DNA from 2 places in the Bradyrhizobium sp. SMVTL-02 genome. Region 2 is predicted to be linked to the other one. Evidence: predicted binding sites of a transcription regulator. Region 2 holds the regulator's gene; the other holds the start of a gene.
What was found. Region 2 encodes HrcA, which represses chaperone genes, less so after heat shock. Its sites were predicted from a motif close to GTTAGCACTCNCNNNNNGNGAGTGCTAAC; they were not measured.

Region 1: the regulator HrcA is predicted to act here: its motif matches at 4,438-4,466, upstream of ACNJYB_RS35125 (co-chaperone GroES).

Annotation. Positions count from the first base shown of each region.
Region 1 covers NZ_CP182469.1:7,321,475-7,332,898, forward strand. The annotation lists gene ACNJYB_RS35100 (ChbG/HpnK family deacetylase) at 1-454, shown strand, start outside; gene ACNJYB_RS35105 (DUF2076 domain-containing protein) at 590-1,402, shown strand; gene ACNJYB_RS35110 (L,D-transpeptidase family protein) at 1,642-2,457, opposite strand; gene ACNJYB_RS35115 (protein phosphatase CheZ) at 2,774-3,559, shown strand; gene ACNJYB_RS35120 (hypothetical protein) at 3,724-4,242, opposite strand; gene ACNJYB_RS35125 (co-chaperone GroES) at 4,558-4,854, shown strand; gene groL (chaperonin GroEL) at 4,972-6,603, shown strand; gene ACNJYB_RS35135 (hypothetical protein) at 6,747-7,958, shown strand; gene ACNJYB_RS35140 (META domain-containing protein) at 8,175-8,573, opposite strand; gene ACNJYB_RS35145 (L-lactate permease) at 8,706-10,370, opposite strand; gene ACNJYB_RS35150 (ABC transporter ATP-binding protein/permease) at 10,686-11,424, shown strand, end outside.
Region 2 covers NZ_CP182469.1:315,541-326,964, forward strand. The annotation lists gene gshB (glutathione synthase) at 1-95, opposite strand, end outside; gene ACNJYB_RS01465 (YraN family protein) at 106-507, opposite strand; gene rsmI (16S rRNA (cytidine(1402)-2'-O)-methyltransferase) at 494-1,444, opposite strand; gene ACNJYB_RS01475 (penicillin-binding protein activator) at 1,785-3,020, shown strand; gene hemW (radical SAM family heme chaperone HemW) at 3,082-4,266, opposite strand; gene rdgB (RdgB/HAM1 family non-canonical purine NTP pyrophosphatase) at 4,283-4,918, opposite strand; gene rph (ribonuclease PH) at 4,930-5,643, opposite strand; gene hrcA (heat-inducible transcriptional repressor HrcA) at 5,826-6,914, shown strand; gene grpE (nucleotide exchange factor GrpE) at 7,011-7,628, shown strand; gene pncA (bifunctional nicotinamidase/pyrazinamidase) at 7,760-8,482, opposite strand; gene ACNJYB_RS01510 (hypothetical protein) at 8,567-9,508, opposite strand; gene dnaK (molecular chaperone DnaK) at 9,901-11,424, shown strand, end outside.

The DNA.
Region 1 (11,424 bases), 1.4 Mb from region 2:
GCCTGATTTCGTCGACGGCCATCAGCATGTGCAGCTCTATCCGCAGGTGCGCGACGGCTTTGTCGATGCGGTTGTTGAGGCTGCGCCACAGGCCTGGGTGCGCCAGGGCGGCCGCAAGCTGCCACTGGCGCAGCGGCTGGCCTCGCCCAAAGCCATGGTGCTCGACATCCTCAGCGCGCAATTCCGCCGCCGCGCCGCCAGCGCCGGCCTCGCCTTCAATCCCGGCTTCGCCGGCGCCTATGATTTCACGCGCGCGGCCGATTTCGGCGAGCTGATGCGGCAGTTTCTGGAAGGCCTGCCGGACGGCGGCCTCGTGATGTGCCATCCCGGCTTCGTCGACGACATCCTCACCAGCCTCGATCCGATGACCGACGTCCGCGAGCGCGAGCACGCCTATCTGAAGAGCGATGCATTCGCCCGCCTGCTGGCGGACAGCAACGTGACACTGGCATGAAGTCGGCGAAAAGCCGGCCAGGGCAGCCAAGAGGCAGCTTGTCGCATACCGAAATTTAATCCGGCCGGCACTGTTGGGGCCACAATGGAACCCTACATCTTCTGCGCGCTTGGTTTTGCGCGAAGGAGACAGATCATGACCCCGCAGGAACGCCAGCTCGTCGACGACCTTTTCGACCGGCTTTCAAAGCTGGAAAATGCCCCGCGCGATCCCGACGCGATCGCCGCGATCTCCGACGGCCTGCGCAAGGCGCCCGGCGCGGTCTATGCGCTGGTGCAGACCGTGCTGCTGCAGGATGAAGCCCTCAAGCGCGCCAATGCCCGCATCCAGGAACTGGAAGCGGCCCATGCGCCGGAGCCGGCCCAGTCCGGCGGTTTCCTCGATACCATGCGCGACACGCTGTTCGGCTCGAGCCCGTCGCGCGGCTCGGTTCCGAACGTGCCGCCGCGTGAGGAGCGGCCGGTCTGGAACAGCGGCCAGGCGATGCAGCAGTCCCAGCCGGGCTACGGCCAGCCGCCTTATGGCCAGGCTTACGGACAAGGTCCGGGACAGGGTTATGGCGCCCCGCCGGTCGGCGGTGGCGGCGGCTCGTTCCTCGGCACGGCGGCGGCAGCCGCGGCCGGCGTGGTCGGCGGATCGCTGCTGCTCTCGAGCATCCGCGGCATGATGGGCGGCCCGCACCAGCAGGCCTTCGGCGACACCAACGCGCTCGGCGACCGCAGTCCGTGGGGCGGCAGCGATCAGTCGGGCGGCTCGCTCGCGCGCGATGCCGGCCTGAACGACATCGGCTCCAACCGCAGCGACGACTCGCGCCAGGGCTTCTTCGACCAGGCGTCGAACGACCGCGACAACAACGACCAGAACTACGACGACGATCACGACGACAGCATGGACATGGCCGACGACAGCGATTTCGGCAATGACGACGGCGGCAGCGATTACGCGTAACTGCTCGATAGCATGACAAACAACAACGGCCGTCCGGGAGGCGGCCGTTTTTCATTTCCAACTCTTGCGCAGGCCTCTTCCCTTCTCCCCTTGTGGGAGAAGGTGGCGCGAAGCGCCGGATGAGGGGTATCTCTCCAATTGCAGGACTGCTCGTGAGGATGGAGACCCCTCACCCGTCTCGCCGCGGCGCGGCGATCCACCCTCTCCGCAAGGGGAGAGGGTGAGCAGCGAACGCTTGGCTACATTACCACGACCTTGGTGCCGACATTGACGCGGCCGTAGAGGTCGATGACGTCTTCGTTGCGCATGCGGATGCAGCCGGAGGAGACGTTGGTGCCGATGGTCCAGGGCTCGTTGGAGCCGTGGATGCGGTAGAGCGTGGAGCCGAGATACATCGCGCGGGCGCCGAGCGGATTTTCGGGGCCGCCTTCCATGTGCCGCGGCAGATCAGGCCGGCGCGCGAGCATCTCCGCGGGCGGGGTCCAGTCCGGCCATTCGCGCTTGGCGGTGATCGACTTCACGCCGGACCAGGTGAAGCCGGGACGCCCGACGCCGATGCCGTAGCGCATCGCCTTGCCGTTGCCCTCGACGAGATAGAGGAACTTGTTCGGCGTATCGACCACGATCGTGCCGGCGCTTTCATTGCCGCTATAGTCAACAACCTGTTTCTCGAATTTCGGATCGAACGGACGCTGCCGCGGGTCGATCGCCTCCTGCTGCAGTCCTGCACCTTGCTGATATCCACCCTGCATCTGCGGCTCGCTCATCGGCGGCAGCCGGCGCTGGTCGTAATAGCCCGGCTGCTGCTGATACACCGGCCGCTCGGGCGCATAGGCCGGACCGCGACCCGGACCATCGCCGAACAGGAATTCGATGAAGCCGCCGCCCATGTTCGAGTTGGAGGCGACGCGCACCGACGCCGGCGGCACGCGCGGCTGATAGAGCACCGCGGGCGGATCGTTCGGCACTGTGTTGTCGAAAGCGCTGGCGCCGCTGGTGCCGGCAATGAAGGTGCAAGCGCTGCCGAGCAGCGCGACAGACATTTTCTTGAACATCGACGTACTCTGTACTGTTTCGTCTAGATCACATGCGTCGTGCAGGTCTGGTGGCTGATCCACGCCCGCGACGTGGTCAATAAAAAGCAAAAGCCGTTTTGTTTGGTAAACGTATCAGCCGTTTCGATTCACCACGTCGCGAGCGGGCCTGCAATTTGGCGATCAGCGTTTATTTTCGATGAACGCCGCGCGACCCTCGTTAATCGCTTCTTTGCGCGCCGTCCCGCGCGGCCGCAACGACAGTTCCCGCTGTGAACTTCGTGTTAAATCGCTTCTGCGTACAAAGACGCGTGAGTGAGGTGGGGGGAGTATCCTGATGGCTGTTCACCGCAAGCGTTTTCGTGTCGAGGATATCGCCGGTGGCGAGATGCCCATTCTAGACGTAACTGAAGAGGCAACTCCGATGCACAGCGAGATCATGGCCGAGCTGCGCGCGATCCGCGCCCAGATGGCGAAGGGCATCACGGCCACCCCGCTGACCGGCAGCGCCGCGATGGCGGCGATCGACGCGTCGACCGCGCATGAGCTGTCCGAAGCGCGCACCATGCTCGAGACCTACCGGGCGCAGATCGAGCAATGCGAGAAGCTGAAGGTCGAGCTAGATCTCATCCACGACGCCATCGACCGCACCAAGCGCGAGATCGCGACCCTGCACGGCAAGAGCTTCGACGGCGGCGAGATGGCGAAGGTCAATGGCGAGCTGGGCGCGGTGGTCGGCGGCACCGAGCAGGCGACCCAGCAAATCCTCGAAGCGGCCGAGTCGATCGACCAGGCCGCCAGCGCGATGTCAAAGGTGGACTCGGCCGATCAGCAGAAGCGGCTCGCCGACGACATCCAGGAACGCGTCATCTCTATTTTCGAAGCCTGCAACTTCCAGGACCTGACCGGCCAGCGCATCAGCAAGGTCATGACCACGATGAAGTTCATCGAGCAGCACATCAATGCGATGATGGAGATCTGGGGCGGGGTCGACGCGATCAAGGCTCATGTGCCGGCGCCGGTCGACACGCGCAGCGAGGACGAGAAGCTCCTCAACGGCCCCAAGCTCGCCGGCGACGTCGGCCACGCCTCGCAGGACGACATCGACGCACTGTTCGACTGAGCGGACGCGGCATAGGAAAAAGCAAAACGCCGGCCCTGGGGACCGGCGTTTTTGTTTCTTGTCACTGCGAGGAGCGAAGCGAAACAATGCTGGCTGCCTCCGCGGAGACAGGCTGGATTGCTTCGCTGCGCTCGCAATGACGAGTGGTTAGGCCGGAACCCCGATCAGGCCCTCGGCGCGCAGCGGACGTAGACCATGTTGCCGTAGCGGGTGGCGGCGTCCTTGTCGATGAAGCGGGTGATCAGGACGCGGCCGTCGAAGGAGACGATCTCGCGGTCCTGCTCGCCGGGCGTCGGGCCGGCGGGTCCGATATAGTTCTTGCCGCTGGGCGAGCCCTTCAGGCGCAGCTCCTGCGGCGTCGCCTGGTCGGCCAGATGCATGATCACGCCGCCGGAGGAACCGGCGGTGATCACGTAAGGGTTCTTGCACTGGGCCCTCGCCGCGGCCTCGGTGCGGGCGCGGTCGGCCGGGTTCTGGAACGAGGCAAGGCCCCAGCGGCCTACGATCTCGTCGGGGCGGATGGTCGCCGGCATTTCCGGACCGGTGCCGGGCTCCGCCTCGGGTGGCGGCGACGACGAGAAGGACGGCAGGCTCGTGCCGCCGCCGCAGGCGCCGAGCAGCAGCGCCAGGCAAGAGGCAGCCGCCAGGTTGGCGACCGTGCGCGCGTGAGCTGAACTGATCATGGCATTCCCCCGAACAAGACCATGGCCGCACCCCTCCCGCAGCCAAGCGTAAAACCGCTGCCGGAGCAATGACGTCCTTTGACACGCCGGCGCCCCGAACAAGTTTCCAATGCCACCATCCTATATCCGCCTCACCAATCGCTTAACCAGCTTTGCTTGACAGGATCGCAGCCAAGCCATATTCCCGGACGCACTATTAGCACTCGGAAAGCCCGATTGCTAAGCGCGCCGTTCGATCCTCGGGACGAGGGGGGACGGAAGCGCCGCCCCACCCACTTCCACTACTTCCGAAGCGAGCCTCCAAAGGGAAACGTCATGGCTAAATCCAAATTTCGTCCGCTGCATGACCGTGTCGTGGTCAAACGTATCGACGCCGAGGAAAAGTCCAAGGGCGGCATTATCATTCCCGACACCGCCAAGGAAAAGCCGTCCCAGGGCGAGGTTGTCGCCGTCGGCCCGGGCGGCCGCGACGAGACCGGCAAGCTGATCCCGATCGACCTCAAGGTCGGCGACCGCGTGCTGTTCGGCAAGTGGTCGGGCACCGAGGTCAAGATCGACAACGAAGAGCTCCTGATCATGAAGGAGTCGGACATCATGGGCGTTCTGGCCTAAGGCCATCCGCCTGAACGGCCGCTGAATGTCATGCCCGGATCGAGCGATCCGGGCATCCATCATTCCGCCGCACAGCACCAAACAAGACACATCACGAAACACGAGGGATTGCAGACCATGGCTGCCAAAGACGTCAAGTTTTCCGGAGAGGCGCGCGAACGCATGCTGCGCGGCGTCGACATTCTCGCCAACGCCGTCAAGGTGACGCTCGGCCCGAAGGGCCGCAACGTCGTCATCGAGAAGTCGTTCGGCGCGCCCCGCATCACCAAGGACGGCGTCACCGTCGCCAAGGAGATCGAGCTCGAGGACAAGTTCGAGAACATGGGCGCCCAGATGGTGCGTGAGGTCGCCTCCAAGACCAACGACCTCGCCGGCGACGGCACCACCACGGCGACCGTGCTGGCCCAGGCCATCGTGCGCGAAGGCGCCAAGGCGGTTGCGGCCGGCATGAACCCGATGGACCTCAAGCGCGGCATCGACACCGCGGTTGCCGCGGTCATCAAGGACATCGAGAAACGCGCCAAGCCGGTCGCCGCATCCTCCGAGGTCGCCCAGGTCGGCACCATCTCGGCCAACGGCGATGCCGCCATCGGCAAGATGATCGCCCAGGCGATGCAGAAGGTGGGCAACGAGGGCGTCATCACCGTCGAGGAGAACAAGTCGCTCGACACCGAGGTCGACATCGTCGAGGGCATGAAGTTCGACCGCGGCTATCTCAGCCCCTACTTCGTCACCAACGCCGAGAAGATGACCGCAGAGCTCGAGGACGCCTACATCCTCCTGCACGAGAAGAAGCTGTCGGGCCTGCAGGCCATGCTGCCGGTGCTCGAAGCCGTGGTGCAGTCGGGCAAGCCGCTCGTCATCATCGCCGAGGACGTCGAGGGCGAGGCGCTGGCCACCCTGGTCGTCAACCGCCTGCGCGGCGGCCTCAAGGTGGCCGCCGTGAAGGCGCCGGGCTTCGGTGACCGCCGCAAGGCCATGCTCGAGGACATCGCGATCCTCACCGGCGGCCAGCTGATCTCCGAGGAGCTCGGCATCAAGCTCGAGAACGTCACGGTCAAGATGCTCGGCCGCGCCAAGAAGGTGGTGATCGACAAGGAGAACACCACGATCGTGAACGGCGCCGGCAAGAAGCCCGAGATCGAGGCCCGGGTCGGCCAGATCAAGGCGCAGATCGAGGAGACCACCTCGGACTACGACCGCGAGAAGCTGCAGGAGCGCCTCGCCAAGCTCGCCGGCGGCGTCGCGGTGATCCGCGTCGGCGGCGCCACCGAGATCGAGGTCAAGGAGAAGAAGGACCGCGTCGAGGACGCGCTCAACGCCACCCGCGCCGCGGTGCAGGAAGGCATCGTCCCCGGCGGCGGCGTCGCGCTGCTGCGCGCCAAGAAGGCCGTGGGCCGTCTGTCCAACGCCAATGACGACGTCCAGGCCGGCATCAACATCGTGCTGAAGGCGCTGGAAGCCCCGATCCGCCAGATCTCCGAGAACGCCGGCGTGGAAGGCTCGATCGTGGTCGGCAAGATCCTGGAGAACAAGTCCGAGACCTTCGGCTTCGACGCCCAGAACGAGGACTATGTCGATATGGTCGAGAAGGGCATCATCGACCCCGCCAAGGTGGTGCGCACCGCGCTGCAGGACGCCTCCTCCGTGGCCGGCCTGCTGGTGACCACCGAAGCCATGGTGGCCGAGCTGCCGAAGAAGGAAGCTCCGCCCGCGATGCCCGCCGGCGGCGGCATGGGCGGCTTCTGAGCCCTTCCTGATCTACCAGCACCAACGAAGGTCGCCTCCGGGCGGCCTTCTTTTTTGCCGACCCTGCCCCGCCGCTTTCCGATTCAACCGGCGGCCAAAACCCACTACGGTGGCGCGCCGATTCTCGATCAAGGATTTCCACGATGCGCGCGCTTCTGGTTTGCCTGACGGTTGTTTTGGCGGCTCTGCTGGCAATCGCGCCCGAAGTCGCCTCCGCCCAGATGAAACTGTCGCCCAAGGCCACGGCGCCGGGTGGAACCGAGACGCGCTATTTCACCTCAATCGACGGGCTGATGGACGGCAATGCCGACGTGATCCTGAAGGAGACGCGGCAGGGCAAGACGGTGACGGCGGCCGTGCTCGACGTCTGTTACCCGGTCGCGAAGAATTCCGAGCGCAAGGACCGCTTCGTCGTCAATCTCCAGGTCGCCGGCCAGACGCTGACCGGCACGACGCAGAGCCTTGGCGAGAAGTCGCCCGTCAGCGTCAAGCTGCTGCGCAAGCAGAGCGGCGACACGTTCGAATTCCGCGGCCAGATCAGCATCGGCCAGACGGTGACCGAGGTTACCTCGCCCGACAATTCCGATCTCAGCGAGAAGGAATTTCAGGACAACCAGACCTCCGACGACGGCATCGTGCCGCAGCCGAAGGATTTCACCGACGTCTCGCCGGAGGCGATCGCGGTGAAGGTCAAGCTGGATGCGGCGACCGAGTTCCTGAAGAGCCTGAAGGGCCAGGCGGTCGAGGTGACGCTGGCGAGCCTCAATGTCGGCTGCGACGCACTGCGCGCCGGCGAGCAGACCATCAACATGTCGGTCGACCCGGAGCGCGGGGCCGAGATGCTGGCAAAGTTCAAGGCGATGCCGGGCGTCACCGCGGCAGGCTGGACCGCGGGGATGACCGAGATGGACCGCACGATCCGTTTCCCCGCCGCCGACTGGCGCGACGGCGACAGGATCAATCGCGACAAGCTCGCGACCGCCGTTGCGGGCGTGCTGAGCAGGACGCTCGCGGCAAAGCCGGTGTCGCAAAGCTTCAACCCGGCGACCGGCAAGCTCAAGCTGGTGTTCAAGCGGCCGAACCAGGATCACCCGGCGCTCGAGCTCACCGACACGATCGAGGTCGCAGGGCTCGTCTCGCCCGACAAGCCTGGCACCACCGACAAGCTGATGCTCTGGATCGGCAGCCCCGCGACCACGACCAGCGACGAGAGCAGCGGCCCCAAGCTCAATCTCTCGGACGACGCCTCGGCCGAGGAGGAGGGCGATCTGCCCGACGACAACGGATCGCTCGAGGCGCTCACCAAGGAGCTGAAGGGCCAGCGCTGGGACGCCGACAAGTCGGTGTGGAAGTGACGAAGTGAGTCGCGCACCTCACTCTCAGTCATCGCCCGGCTTGCCGCCTTCGCTGAAGCTTCGGCGCCGAGCGCCTTTGTGCGCCTCGGCGTAGCCTTGGCGGAGCCGGACCGGGCGATCCCGTACTCCGAGACGCTGATGATACGCGGACAAGCCGCGGAGTGCTGGGTGCCCCGGTCAAGCCCGGTCAAGCCGGGGCACGACGACGAGCGTGCTTCAATTCCCGTTGACGCGAAAGCGCAGCGGCTTGGGGCCGATCAGGGTCAGTACGTCGCCCTGGCGCTTCCAGGTCTCGACGCTGCCGAGCGCTGCGACCAGCTCATCGTCCGCCTGGGCCTTGGCCTGCGGACAGGACCGGTCCTGGATCTGGCCCGGGACGAAGATCACGGTGTTGCCGGCGACCGAGAACTGGCCCTTGCCGCCCTTGCACCAGAGCTCGAGCACGACCTCGCCATTGTCGCCGATCTCGATGTTCGGAATCCGCTTCGAGCCTGCTTGCGGCAACGCCTCCAGCGTCATCTCGGTGCCGAACGGAAAACCGTCCTCGGCGCGCGCGAGCGTGGCCATCGCGAGCATTGCAACCGCCGCACACACGATCTGCTTGATCGAAACCATGAAACCTCTCGACCGACCTGATTTGCGGCACCTTCTATAAGACGATGGCGTCATTGAGAAGGTTCGCCGGGTACGGACGCAAAATCCCCGCGAGGGCGAACCTCGCGGGGATTGGCGTCGCAGCGCCGCCGGTTACTGCAGGACCAGCGTCGTGAACGGCCAGACATAGGCCTGCAACGTCACGAGCACACCGACGAGACATGCCAGCACGATCGAGTGCCAGAACACGAAGCGCAGGATGGTGCCCTCGTGGCCGTACCAGTTGGTCGCGGTGGAGGCGACCACGATCGACTGCGCGTCGATCATCTTGCCCATCACGCCACCGGAGGAGTTCGCCGCCGCCATCAGCACCGGCGACAGACCTAACTGCTGAGACGTGATCTTCTGGAGGTTGCCGAAGAGAATGTTCGACGACGTATCCGATCCGGTCAGCGCCACACCCAGCCAGCCAAGCAGCGTGCCGAAGAAGGGATAGAGCACGCCGGTTGCGGCGAAGGCGAGACCGAGCGTGGCGTCGACGCCGGAGAGCCGCGTCAAGGTGCCGATCGCGAGCATCGCCGAAATCGTGACCAGCGAGATCGCGCACAGGCGGATGGTGCGGCCGTATTCGGTCAGCAGCCGTCCGGGACCGACGCCCATCAGGAAGCCCGAGATGATCGCCGCAATCAGCATGCCCGTGCCGGTGAAGGACAGGTAGGTGAAGCTGAACACCGCGGCTTCCTTGGTCGGCGCCGGTGCAACCGGAGGCATCTTGTTGATCATCTGGTGCAGCTCGGGCACCGGATAGTTCCAGACGAAGATCGAGTTCGCCCAGGTCTTGAACGCACCATTGCCCCAGATCAGCATCACGATGCAGACGATGATCCACGGCAGCAGCGCACTCCACATCTCGCTCTGCGTCAGCGGCGTCTTGTCGAGCGGCTTTGCCGCCCCCATCGTGGCCGCCGATTCATCGTGGCCGCGCAGCGCCGGCGACAGCCAGAGCTGCCTCGGCTGCCAGACCTTCAGGAACAGGATCAGCGCGCCCATCGAGATCAGCGACGCACCGATGTCGACGATCCACGGATTAATGAAGTTCGAGATCACGAATTGCGGGATCGCAAACGACACGCCCGTGACGAGGATCGCCGGCCAGACGTCCTTCATGCCCTTCCAGCCCGCGAACGCCCACACCACCCAGAACGGGACGATCAGCGAGAAGAACGGCAACTGCCGGCCGACCATCGCGCCGAGGATGTAGGGATCGAGCCCGGTGACCGAGGCAAGCCCCTGGATCGGCGTGCCGAGCGCGCCATAGGCGACCGGCGCGGTGTTGGCGATCAGCGACAGACCCGATGCCGCGAGCGGCGAGAAGCCGAGGCCTATCAGCACGGCACCGGTGATCGCGACCGGCGTACCGAAGCCCGAAGCACCCTCGAAGAACGCGCCGAACGAGAACGCGATCAGCAGCAATTGCAGCCGCCGGTCCTCGGTGACCCCGCCGACCGCACGCTTCAGGAGTTCGAAGCGCCCGGTCGCCACCGTCACCTGGTAGAGGAAGATGACGTTGAGGACGATCCAGCCGATCGGGAAGAAGCCGGTCACGATGCCCAGCACCGAGGCCCGGATCGACATGTTCGCTGGCATGGTGAAAACGAAGATCGTGATCAGGTTGGTCACGATCACGGCGACGACGGCCGCGATATGCGCCTGGACGCGCCCGCTCGCGATCAGGACCAGCAGCGTGACGACCGGGACCGCCGCCGCGATCGTCGACAGCACCGGACTGTGCAGCGGATCATAAATTTGATTCCACATGATCTTCCTCCCCCACGCATGTTTGCGGCAGACGGCCCGCGTGGAGAGCCAATCCTGCTTTTCGCTGGTAGCGATAACCCCCGAGCTGGACGCGAATTCCTCGCGAATGCGGCGGTTCCCCTCCGCTCACAAGCTCGCGAAACCCCGAAGCACCCCCGCCCCGCGCCGTTACGCCCATGCTAGGGTTGCAAGCTGCGACAAGCCAACGCAAATTGCACAGCTTGCGACTTTAGTCTAAGCGCGCCCATTTTCGTCATTGCCTCAAGTCTTTGGCTCAGGGCATTTGTGCACATCCCCTCGAGGAGACAGAGCTCTGTGAACAACATCCGCGCCACGCTCGCGATCGTCTGGCGAATCGCCATCCCCTATTTCCGATCGGAGGACAAATGGGCCGGCCGCGGCCTGCTCGGCGCCGTCGTTGCCATGGAGCTGGCGCTGGTGGCGATCGACGTGCTGGTGAACCAGTGGCAGAACAGGTTCTACAGCGCTCTGCAGGCGAGCGACTGGGACGCGTTCGTCACGCAGATCTGGATCTTCGTCGCCCTCGCGTTCACCTACATCGCGCTGGCGGTCTACAAGCTGTACCTGAACCAGTGGCTGCAGATCCGCTGGCGGCAATGGCTGACCCGGCACTATCTCGGCGAATGGCTCGAGAACGCCACGCATTACCGCATGCAGCTCAAGGGCGATGCGGCCGACAACCCGGACCAGCGCATCACCGAGGACGTCAAGAACTTCGTCGAGCAGACCTTGACGATCGGGCTTGGCCTGCTCTCCTCGATCGTGACGCTGTTCTCCTTCGTGATCATTCTCTGGGGCCTCTCCAACGCTGCGCCGCTGCACCTGTTCGGCACCGACCTCATGATCCCCGGCTATTTGTGCTGGGGCGCACTGATCTACGCGATCTTCGGCACCGCGCTGACGCACTGGATCGGCAGCCCGCTGGTCAACCTCAATTTCGAGCAGCAGCGCTACGAGGCCGACTTCCGCTTCAACCTCGTCCGTGTGCGCGAGAACTCCGAGCAGATCGCGCTGCTCAAGGGCGAAGGCGCCG
Region 2 (11,424 bases):
CGCTTCTGCGCCTCCAGGAGCAGCGCGAAGGTGGAATCGCCCTTGATGTTGATGCGGGCGATTGGGTCCATCTGGACGGCGACGTTCAGTTTCATGGTCTGCCTTTCAGGTCGAGGCGTCGAATGCCGCCAACACATGGCGCGGAAGTGAGCGCGGTGCAATCAGCATGGCGTCGAATCGCAATTCGAATTCGGCATGCTCGGGATGCGCCACGAGCCAGCCTTGGGCGGCGTCGATGATGCGTTGCTGCTGCCGCCGCGTCACGGCATAGGCTGCATCGTCCAGGCTGGCGCGCGCCTTGACCTCGACGAAGGCGATGAGGTTGCGGCGACGCGCGACGAGGTCGATCTCGCCGTGCGGCGTGCGGTAGCGTTTTGCCAGGATGCGGTAGCCCTTGGCCATGAGATAGGCGGCGGCGCGGCTTTCCGCGGAGATGCCGGTGCGGAACGCGGCGACGCGCTCGGGCGAGACGACCTTCGGTTCCGCAGGCATCTCACTCTTCGCCATCGCCGCCTCGCAGATCCTTTGCGAGCTCGAGCGCGCGGGCATAGACTTCGCGGCGCGGCCGGCCCGAGAGCGCGACTGCGTGCGCAACGGCGTCCTTGACGCTGTGCGCGGCGAGCTGCTCGCGCAGCAGATCATCGAGCGCATCGGACGTCAGCAGCTCGGCGCCGGCCGCGGGTGGAGCGATGACCAGCACGAATTCGCCGCGCGTCTCCAGCGTATCGGCCTCGCGCGCAAGCGCGTGCAGCGTCGCGCGCGAAATCTCCTCGTGCAGTTTTGTCAGCTCACGGCAGATCGCCGCCTCGCGCGTCCCCATGATCTCGGCGAGCTCGGCGAGCGTGTCCTGGACGCGGTTGCCGGATTCGAACATCACCAGCGTCGCATCGATGCGCGCGAGCTCGGTGAGGCGGCTGCGCCGCGCGGCGGATTTCGCCGGCAAGAAACCCTCGAAGAAGAAGCGGTCGGTCGGCAGGGCCGCGACCGACAGCGCGGCCAGCACCGAGGACGGGCCGGGCAGCGCATACACGGCATGACCGGCGGCGCAGACCTCGCGCACCAGCTTGAAGCCGGGATCGGAGATCAGCGGCGTGCCGGCATCCGATACCAGCGCGACCGAACCGCCCTGCGCCAGCGCCTCCAGGATCTTCGGCCGCGCGGCTTCGGCGTTGTGCTCGTGATATTGCCTGAGCGTTGCCGCGATGTCGTAGCGCTCGGTCAGGCGGCGGGTGATGCGGGTGTCCTCGCAGGCGATGACGTCGACGCCGGCGAGCGTCTGCAGCGCGCGCAAGGTGATATCGCCGAGATTGCCGATGGGGGTCGCGACCAGATGGAGGCCCGCCGCGGCCTTTGGGGCCGGGAGCCGATGGGCATCGATGGAGAAGCCGCGCGGGGGGGCGTCTGGGCGTTCAGGCGTATTTATCGGGGCCGGCTTTGCGCGCATAATGGAGCCAACTTAGGCACGATCCGAAGGGCTGGGAACTGCTCTTCGAAAAGATCGTGCCGAGGTGAGGGGCGATAAACGGACGGGAATGTGATTGACCCAAGGTCACGTTGCGAGGGAGTGAGGGCCCTCGTGCCATATTCGCGACGGAAACGCCGCCTTGATGCTACGCGACGAACGGCGAAGAGCTGGCCAGGACGGGAAGACGGCCGCGTTAAGCGGTCATTATCCTTTTGTTTTGGTTAACTATTTACCGACACTATGCCTGAATCCGCGGCTTGTGTCGCGGCAAGGAATGTTGTGAACCGGCTGGCGAGAGCCGGCCGGAAGAGAAGCTGTCATGCTGGGCCCGCGTCATCCAAAATCTCCCGTTCCGGACCCCCTGTCATTGGGTGCGACCCGGCGGAGCGCGCTCGGCCTGTTGCTGGGCGCGCCGCTGTTGTCGGCGTGCGCCGGCGTGCAGCAGAGCCTCAGCCAGTTCTCCAACCCGTTCTCCAGCTCCTCCGCGCCGCCGGCCCAGCCGGCAGGTCCGCCCCAGCAGGGGACGACCGCGGGCAGCGGTGGGGTCAAGGTCGCGGTGATCCTGCCGCTCTCGGCCGCGGGCAATGCCGGCCTTGCCGCGCAGTCCATGCGCAACGCCGCCGAGATGGCGCTGGCCGAGTTCCAGAACCCGAACATCCAGCTCCTGATCAAGGACGACGCTGGCAGCCCGCAGGGCGCGCAAGCCGGCGCGCAGCAGGCGGTGGAGGAAGGCGCCGAGATCATCCTGGGGCCGCTGTTCGCGCAATCTGTGCCGGCGGTGGCGCAGGTCGCGCGCACGCGCAACATCCCGGTGATCGCCTTCTCGACCGACTCCAGCATCGCCGGCCGCGGCGTCTACCTGCTCTCGTTCCTGCCGGAGTCCGACGTCAACCGCATCGTCGAATATTCGGCGAGCATCGGAAAGCGCTCCTTTGCCGTGCTGCTGCCCGATAACGCCTATGGCAATGTCGTCGAGGCCGCGGTGAAGGCGGCGGTGCCGCGGCGCGGCGGCCGCATCGTCGCGTTCGAGAAATACGGCGCCGATCGCGCCACGCCCGCGCGTGGCGTGGCGCAGCAGCTCGGCAGCGCCGATGCGTTGTTCATTGCGGACGACGGCGATGCCGTGGTTTCGGTAGCCGATGCGATGACCGCGGCGGGGGCGAACTTGCGCAACATCCAGCTGCTCGGCACCGGCCTGTGGGACAATCCGCGCGTCTATGCGAACTCGGCGCTGCAGGGCGGCCTCTATGCCGCGCCCGATCCGGCCGGTTTTCGCGCGTTCTCGGGCCGCTACCGCACGAAGTACGGCGCCGAGCCGATCCGCACCGCGACGCTCGCCTATGACGCGGTCGCACTCGTTGCCGCGCTGGCGCGCACGCAAGGTGGCCAGCGCTTCTCCTCCGATGTCCTCACCAATCCTTCCGGCTTCGCCGGCATCGACGGCCTGTTCCGCTTCCGCCCCGACGGCACCAACGAGCGCGGCCTTGCCGTGATGAAGGTGACGTCCGGCGGCGGCGTTGCGGTGGCGGGCTCGCCGAAGAGTTTTGGGGCGTAGTTCTCACCGCGGATGCCGCTGCGCTCCCTCGCCCCGCTTGCGGGGAGATGCGAAGATCTCGCTACGCTGCGAGATCCGCGACCACGGCATCCAGCACCGGGAATCCGCTGTTCGTCACGCGCAGCCGTCCCGTCGCATCGACCGTGATCGCGCCTTCCTCGCGCAGCAACGCGATGCGCCTGGGGTCGAGCGGTCGGCCTGACAGCGCCTTGTAGCGCTCGGGGTCGATGCCTTCGGCGAGGCGCAATCCCATCAGCAAGAATTCGTCGGCGCGCTCCTCGCTGTTGAGGAGATCGTCGGTGACGACGCCGTCGCCGTTGGTCTCGACCCGCAGCAGCCAGGCCTCGGGGCGCTTCTCCGTGGCGGTGGCATGGCGCACGCCGTCGATGTCGAGACGGCCGTGTGCGCCGGGACCGATGCCGGCATATTCCTCGCCGCGCCAGTAGACCAGATTGTGCCGGCACTCGGCGCCGCGCCGCGCGTGGTTGGAGATCTCGTAGGCGGGTAGCCCAAGCTTGTCGCAGGTCTCCTGCGTGACGTCGTAGAGCGCGCGTGCGACCGCTTCGTCCGGCGTCTTCAATTTGCCGGCCTGGTGCAGGCCGAAGAACGGCGTGCCTTCCTCGATCGTCAATTGATAGAGCGACAGATGCTCGGCCGCTTCATCGATGGCGTGCCTGAGCTCGTCGGCCCACATCTCCGGCGTCTGGTCGGGGCGGGCGTAGATCAGGTCGAACGAATAGCGGTCGAACGAGCGGCGCGCGATGGCGACGGCATCGAGCGCCTCGCGCGCGCTGTGCATGCGGCCGAGCGCCTTGAGCGAGGCATCGTCGAGTGCCTGCACGCCGAGCGAGACGCGGTTGACGCCGGCTGAACGATAGCCGGCAAAGCGCGTGGCTTCGACGCTGGTCGGGTTCGCTTCCAGCGTCACCTCGACGTCGCCGGCGACGGTCCAGTGCTTGCCGATCGCATCGAGCACCGCGCCGACTGTTGAAGGCTGCATCAGCGAGGGCGTGCCGCCGCCCAGAAAGATCGAGGTCACTTCACGTCCGGGCGCGCGCTCGGCCGTGGTTGCGATCTCGCGCGCGAAGGCCGACGCAAACCGCGCTTCGTCGATCGCGGCGTGGCGGACATGGCTGTTGAAGTCGCAATAGGGGCACTTCGACAGGCAGAACGGCCAGTGCACGTAGACGCCGAAGGCTTCCGATTCCTGTCTTGACGCGTTTTCCCGGCGCGAACCGGCATCCACTTCGCTCGACAACGCTCTAGCGCGGCTCAAGGCAGATCTCCGCCAGTTTCACGAAGGCGCGGGCGCGATGCGACAGGCCGAGGCCGAGCGGCGGCAGGCCGTGCTTCTCGATGCTTTCCATCTCGCCGAAGGTGCGGCTGTGGCCATCGGGCAGGAACATCGGATCGTAGCCGAAGCCGGCAGTGCCGCGCGGCGGCCACACCAGCGTGCCGTCGACCCGGGCCTCGACCTCCTCGAGATGATCGTCCGGCCACGCCACGCAGAGCGCGGAGACGAAATGCGCCGTTCGGCGGTCGGGCGTGGTCGCGCCGCGTTCCTGCAACAGCCGCTCGATCTGGGCCATCGCCGCGTTGAAATCCTTGGTCGGGCCGGCCCAGCGCGCGCTGTAGATGCCGGGCGCGCCGTCGAGCGCGTCGACGACGATACCGGAATCATCGGCGAACGCGGGAAGCTTCGTCGCCTTCGCCGCCGCGATCGCCTTGATCGCGGCGTTACTGCCGAAGTCGTTGCCGGTTTCCGCGGGCTCGTCCAGGCCGAGCTCACCGGCCGACACCGCCTCGATCCCGTACGGCGCAAGCAACTCCTCCATCTCGGCGAGCTTGCCGGGATTGTGGGTGGCGATGACGAGCTTTCCGGTGATTCGGCGGTGCATGGGCCTATTGACTACGCGACAGCCAGTTTCTGCAAGTCCACGAGACGCGCGACGCCCTTGCGCGCCAGCGCCATCAACGCCAGGAACTCGGTTTCCGTGAACGGCTCGCGTTCCGCGGTGCCCTGCACCTCGATGATGCGGCCGTCGCCGGTCATGACGAAATTGGCGTCGGTCTCGGCCTCGGAATCCTCGGCATAATCGAGGTCGAGCACCGGCGTGCCGTTGTAGATGCCGCAGGAGATCGCGGCGACGTTGTCGCGCAGCACGTTGGCCTTGATCATGTTGCGCGCCTTCATCCAGTTGATGCAATCGGCGAGTGCGACCCAGGCGCCGGTGATCGAGGCCGTGCGGGTGCCGCCGTCGGCCTGGAGCACGTCGCAATCGACCGTGATCTGGCGCTCGCCGAGCGCTTCGAGATCGACGATGGTGCGAAGCGAGCGGCCGATCAGGCGCTGGATCTCGACGGTGCGGCCGCTCTGCTTGCCGGCCGAGGCCTCGCGGCGGGTGCGCTCGGAGGTCGCGCGCGGCAGCATGCCGTATTCGGCGGTGACCCAGCCGCGGCCCTGGCCCTTCAGCCACGGCGGCAGGCGGTCTTCCAGCGTGGCGGTGACCAGCACATGGGTGTCGCCGAATTTCACCAGGCACGAGCCTTCCGCATATTTGACCACGCCGCGCTCCAGCGTCACGGGGCGCAATTCGTCGGGCGCACGGCGGCTTGGCCGCATGGGAAATCCTCCAAAACTTTCGGAAAAGGGCTGTTCGCGGTGCTTGTAGGTGGGGTCAGGGTGAGCGGCAAGGGGGAAGATCAGCGCTTAATCGCCCCCGGTTTTCCACCCCGCAAACGCCACGCTTGTCAGAACCGTCCCGGATGGACAAATTATGAGCATCTGAGAGGAGTTAACCGTCTGTGGCCCATCACGATCCGATCCATCTGATCGCGCCGCGCGCAGGCCTCGCCCAGCTCAACGAGCGTTCCCGCGACATCTTTCGTCAAATTGTCGAAAGCTATCTCGCAACCGGCGAGCCGGTCGGCTCGCGCAACATTTCCCGCCTGATCGCCACGCCGCTGTCGCCGGCCTCGGTCCGTAACGTCATGGCGGACCTGGAACAGCTCGGCCTGATCTATGCCCCGCACACCTCGGCGGGCCGGCTGCCGACGGAACTCGGGCTGCGCTTCTTCGTCGACGCCCTGATGCAGGTCGGCGATCTCACCGAGGCCGAACGGCAGTCGATCCAGAGCCAGCTTGCCACGGTCGGCCAGGCCCAGTCGGTCGAGGCGGCACTGGACCAGGCGCTGACGCGGCTGTCGGGCCTGACCCGTGCGGCAGCGGTGGTGCTGACCCCGAAATCCAATGCGCGGCTCAAGCACATCGAATTCGTCCGGCTGGAACCGGAAAAGGCGCTGGTGATCCTGGTCGGCGAGGACGGCCAGGTCGAAAACCGCGTGCTGACGCTGCCGCCCGGAGTTCCATCGTCCGCGATCACCGAAGCCGGCAATTTCCTCAATGCGCGGATTCGCGGGCGGACCCTGGCCGAGGCGCGGCTCGAGCTCGAAACCGCGCTCGGGCAAGCCCGCGCCGAGCTCGATCAATTGACGCAGAAAGTGATCTCGGCCGGCATCGCCAGCTGGTCCGGCGGCGAGAACGAGGACCGCCAGCTGATCGTCCGCGGCCACGCCAATCTGCTGGAAGATCTGCACGCGCTGGAGGATCTGGAGCGCGTGCGCCTGCTGTTCGACGATCTCGAGACCAAGCGCGGCGTCATCGACCTCTTGGGCCGGGCCGAGACCGCGGAGGGCGTGCGCATCTTCATCGGTTCCGAGAACAAGCTGTTTTCCTTGTCCGGCTCCTCCACGATCATCTCGCCCTATCGGGATGCCGCCGGCCACATCGTCGGTGTTTTGGGCGTGATCGGGCCGACGCGGCTGAATTACGCCCGCGTGATCCCGACCGTCGACTACGCCGCCCGCATCGTCAGCCGCCTCCTGGGGGGCTGACCGGCGTTTGCGCCGATCACGGGCGCTTGATTTTCGGACGCTTAGGCACGATATCCGGGCCAACAATCCCTGGAAACGAGTTCGAGATCAGAGCCGATGACCGAGCAAGACCGGCAACCCGAAGACACGACTGCAGCGACCGGCGAGCCCGTGGTGTCAAAACCCTACATCATGCCCGACGATCCCGAGCCCGGCTCGGTGGAGACATTGCAGAAGGAAGCAGCCGAGGCGCGCGATCGCATGCTGCGGACGCTGGCCGAGATGGAGAATTTGCGCAAGCGCACCACGAAGGAGGTCGCTGACGCCCGTCTTTATGGCATCACCGGCTTTGCCCGCGACGTGCTCGACATCGCCGACAATCTCCAGCGCGCGCTCGATGCCGTTCCGGCCGAAGCGCGTGCTGCGGCCGATCCCGGGCTGACCTCGCTGATCGAGGGCGTCGAGCTCACCGAGCGCTCGCTGCTCAACGCGCTGGAAAAGCACGGCGTGAAGAAGTTCGATCCCTTGGGCCAGAAATTCGACCCGAACTTCCAGCAGGCGATGTTCGAAGTGCCCGATGCGTCGGTGCCGTCGGGCACCGTCGTGCAGGTCGTGCAGGCCGGCTACACCATCGGCGAGCGCGTGCTGCGCCCGGCGCTGGTCGGTGTCGCCAAGGGCGGCGCGAAGCCTGCGCCCGCGGCGAACAACAACGAGTCGAGCGGCGCGACGAACTGAGTCTTAGAACCCTCCCTCGTGGTGAGGAGCCGCGCCCTTGCGCGGCGCCTCGAACCATGAAGGGCAAGATGTTACGGCGGGGCCCTTCATCCTTCGAGGCGCGCGCGAAGGAGCGCGCTCCTCAGCGCCGCCTACGCACTCACCGCGATATCCGCGGACTGAATCCGCTTCACGCCGGCCTTGGCCATGTCGGCCCAGGCCTTTGCCAGCGAGCCCTGGGTGTCGATGCCGCGGCAGGCGTCTTCCACCACATAGACCTCGAAGCCCGCCTTGCGTGCGTCCAGCGCGGTCCAGGCGACGCAGAAATCCGTCGCAAGGCCAGCGACGAACACGCGCTTGATCTTGCGGCCCTTCAGGTAGCCGGCGAGGCCCGTCGAGGTCTTGCCGTCGGCTTCGAGGAACGCTGAATAGCTGTCGACGTCCTTGTGAAACCCCTTGCGGATGATGAGCTCGGCATGCGGGATCGACAGGTCCTTCGACAGCGCGGCGCCATCGGTGCCCTGCACGCAATGATCCGGCCACAGCACCTGCTTGCCGTAGGGCAGGTCGATGGTCTCGAACGGCTTCTTGCCGGAATGCACCGACGCAAACGACACGTGGCCGGGCGTGTGCCAGTCCTGCGTCATCACCACGTTCGCAAACGCTTTGGCCATCTTGTTGATGACGGGCACCACCTGTTCGCCTTCCTTCACCGCAAGGCTGCCGCCGGGCAGGAAACAGTTTTGCACGTCGATCACGAGCAGCGCGGACGCATCGTCCGGCTTGATCGATGCCGCTGCAAACGGCGCGGTTGGCGCGAGGGTCGCCAGCGCCGTCGTTCCAAGCATTGCCAAGATTTGTCGCCGATCCAGCATCATTCGTCTCCCGCCGGGATGATCCAACCGGGGAAGTATACGAACAGAAGCCCGAAAATGCAGCCGGGTTTGGTGAGGCTTGGGCTACCCCTTCGGCTGGATCCCGTCGCGCACGGCGCGGAAGCGGGTGAAGGCGGCTTGCCACTGGTCGCGCGGGGCGCTGGCGATGATGCGCAGCGAGGCGCCGCCGCTCGAGAAGCGGATCCACTGCACCACGGTCACCGGCGTCTTGTCCTTGCCGCTGACGCCGTCAATCCGGGTCTCGAAGCCCTGCTGGCCGTTGATGCGGATCGGCTCCGACATGGTGACGCGGGATTCGCGCACGCCGGGGATCTGGAGCGCGGCCTCCTGGGCGAAGCGGGCGCGATCGTCGGCGGCTTGCGGGGTCGCGCCGATCAGGCCGAGGATCATGAACGGCTTCGACTCATAGCCTGCGCTCTCGTTGCCGTCGGCGAGGATGATGCTGGAGCCCGGCGCCAGCGTGCGGATGTCCTTGAAGTCGGCGAGATCGGTGATCTTGAACGGTATCAAGGCGATCTGCTCCTCGGTCGAGACCTGCTTGCGGGTGGTGGCGCTCGCGAACATCTGCCGAACCGCCTCGTCGGTGTAGATCTTGGTCGCATTCTCCGGGATCTGCACCGCGACATAGCCGGAGAAGCCGGCGCCCGGCACGATCATCGAATAGCGTTTCACCGGGGTCTCCCCGGCCTTGCCGCTCTCGGTGGTGAAATAGGCAAGGCCTGCGGGCGTCTCGATCTTGTCCTGCTTGACGCCGCCAGCGCCGGCCGGATTGGAATTGAAGGCGCTCACGACCTCGCCATAGGCCGCCGGCGGCAGCTCGGTGATCAGCACCTTGACGCTGCCGTCCTCGCTCTCGAAGCCCGGAAAGGTTTTTGCCGTGCCGAGGCCGACCAGCGGCACCATGCCGAGGCGCAGGCCCGGCGGGAAAACGGCGTCGGCAGCCATGGCCGGAAGCGCGGAGGCAACGAGGAGGGTGAGCGCGGCGAGGGGGCGGATCAGCTTCATTGGGCACTCTGATTGGTTCACATTGAGGCCGTTCGATGGTCGGCGCCGGGCGCTTTGTCGCGCGAAGCAGCCCTTGGCGCGGCGGTCGGCCGGCCGACTTTTAGCGGGTTTGGCCTTGCCGTAACAGGGTGTGGCGGGTTGCCGGGGCGGGGTGGCGATCCGCCGGACCTGTTAATATCTCCTCACCCGCAAGGGCGGTCGAGCCCGGATATGATGTCCTAAAACCCAATGTTTTCACGGCCGAAACGTTGCTCCGGTCCTTGCGGGCCCCTGCCCCCCTCCTATATGAGCCTCAATCATCGCAATATCGCGGATGTTTGATCTTAGGGGGTTTCGGTTCGGGTGCCTTCTGGGCCCAGCCAACCTGCCGCAAAAAGAAGGATATCAGGACCATGGGAAAGGTCATTGGGATCGACCTCGGCACCACGAACTCGTGCGTCGCCGTGATGGACGGCAAAAACGCCAAAGTCATCGAGAATTCCGAAGGCATGCGCACGACGCCTTCGATCGTCGCCGTGACGGACGACGGTGAGCGCCTCGTCGGCCAGCCTGCCAAGCGCCAGGCCGTTACCAATCCAGAGCGTACGTTCTTCGCAGTGAAGCGCCTCATCGGCCGCCGCTACGACGACCCGATGGTCGAGAAGGACAAGAAGCTCGTTCCTTACAAGATCGTGAAGGCTTCCAACGGCGACGCCTGGGTCGAGGCCGACGGCCAGACCTACTCGCCCTCGCAGGTCTCCGCTTTCATCCTGCAGAAGATGAAGGAGACCGCGGAAGCCCATCTCGGCCAGAAGGTCGAGCAGGCCGTCATCACCGTTCCCGCCTACTTCAACGACGCCCAGCGCCAGGCGACCAAGGACGCCGGCAAGATCGCGGGCCTTGAAGTGCTGCGCATCATCAACGAGCCGACCGCGGCCGCGCTCGCCTATGGCCTCGACAAGACCAAGGCCGGCACGATCGCCGTGTACGACCTCGGCGGTGGCACCTTCGATATCTCCATTCTCGAGATCGGCGACGGCGTGTTCGAGGTGAAGTCGACCAACGGCGACACCTTCCTCGGCGGCGAAGATTTCGACATGCGTCTGGTCGGCTATCTCGCCGACGAGTTCCAGAAGGAGCAGGGCATCAACCTGCGCAACGACAAGCTCGCGCTTCAGCGTCTGAAGGAAGCCGCTGAAAAGGCCAAGATCGAGCTGTCGTCGACGACGCAGACCGAGATCAACCTGCCCTTCATCACCGCGGACCAGACCGGCCCGAAGCATCTGACGATGAAGCTGACCCGCGCCAAGTTCGAGGCGCTGGTCGACGACCTCGTGCAGAAGACCATCGAACCCTGCCGCAAGGCGCTGAAGGACGCCGGCGTCACCGCCGGTGAGATCGGCGAGGTGGTTCTGGTCGGCGGCATGACCCGCATGCCGAAGGTCCAGGAAGTCGTGAAGCAACTGTTCGGCAAGGAGCCGCACAAGGGCGTCAACCCGGACGAAGTCGTGGCGATCGGCGCTGCGATCCAGGCCGGCGTGCTCCAGGGCGACGTCAAGGACGTGCTGCTGCTGGACGTGACCCCGCTGTCGCTGGGCATCGAGACGCTGGGCGGCGTGTTCACCCGCATCATCGACCGCAACACCACGATCCCGACCAAGAAGAGCCAGGTGTTCTCGACGGCTGAAGACAATCAGAATGCCGTCACCATCCGCGTCTTCCAGGGTGAGCGTGAAATGGCGGCCGACAACAAGATGCTCGGCCAGTTCGACCTGATGGGCATTCCGCCGGCTCCGCGCGGCATGCCGCAGATCGAGGTGACCTTCGACATTGACGCCAACGGCATCGTCAACGTCTCGGCCAAGGACAAGGCCACCGGCAAGGAGCAGCAGATCCGCATCCAGGCCTCGGGCGGCCTGTCGGAAGCCGACATCGAG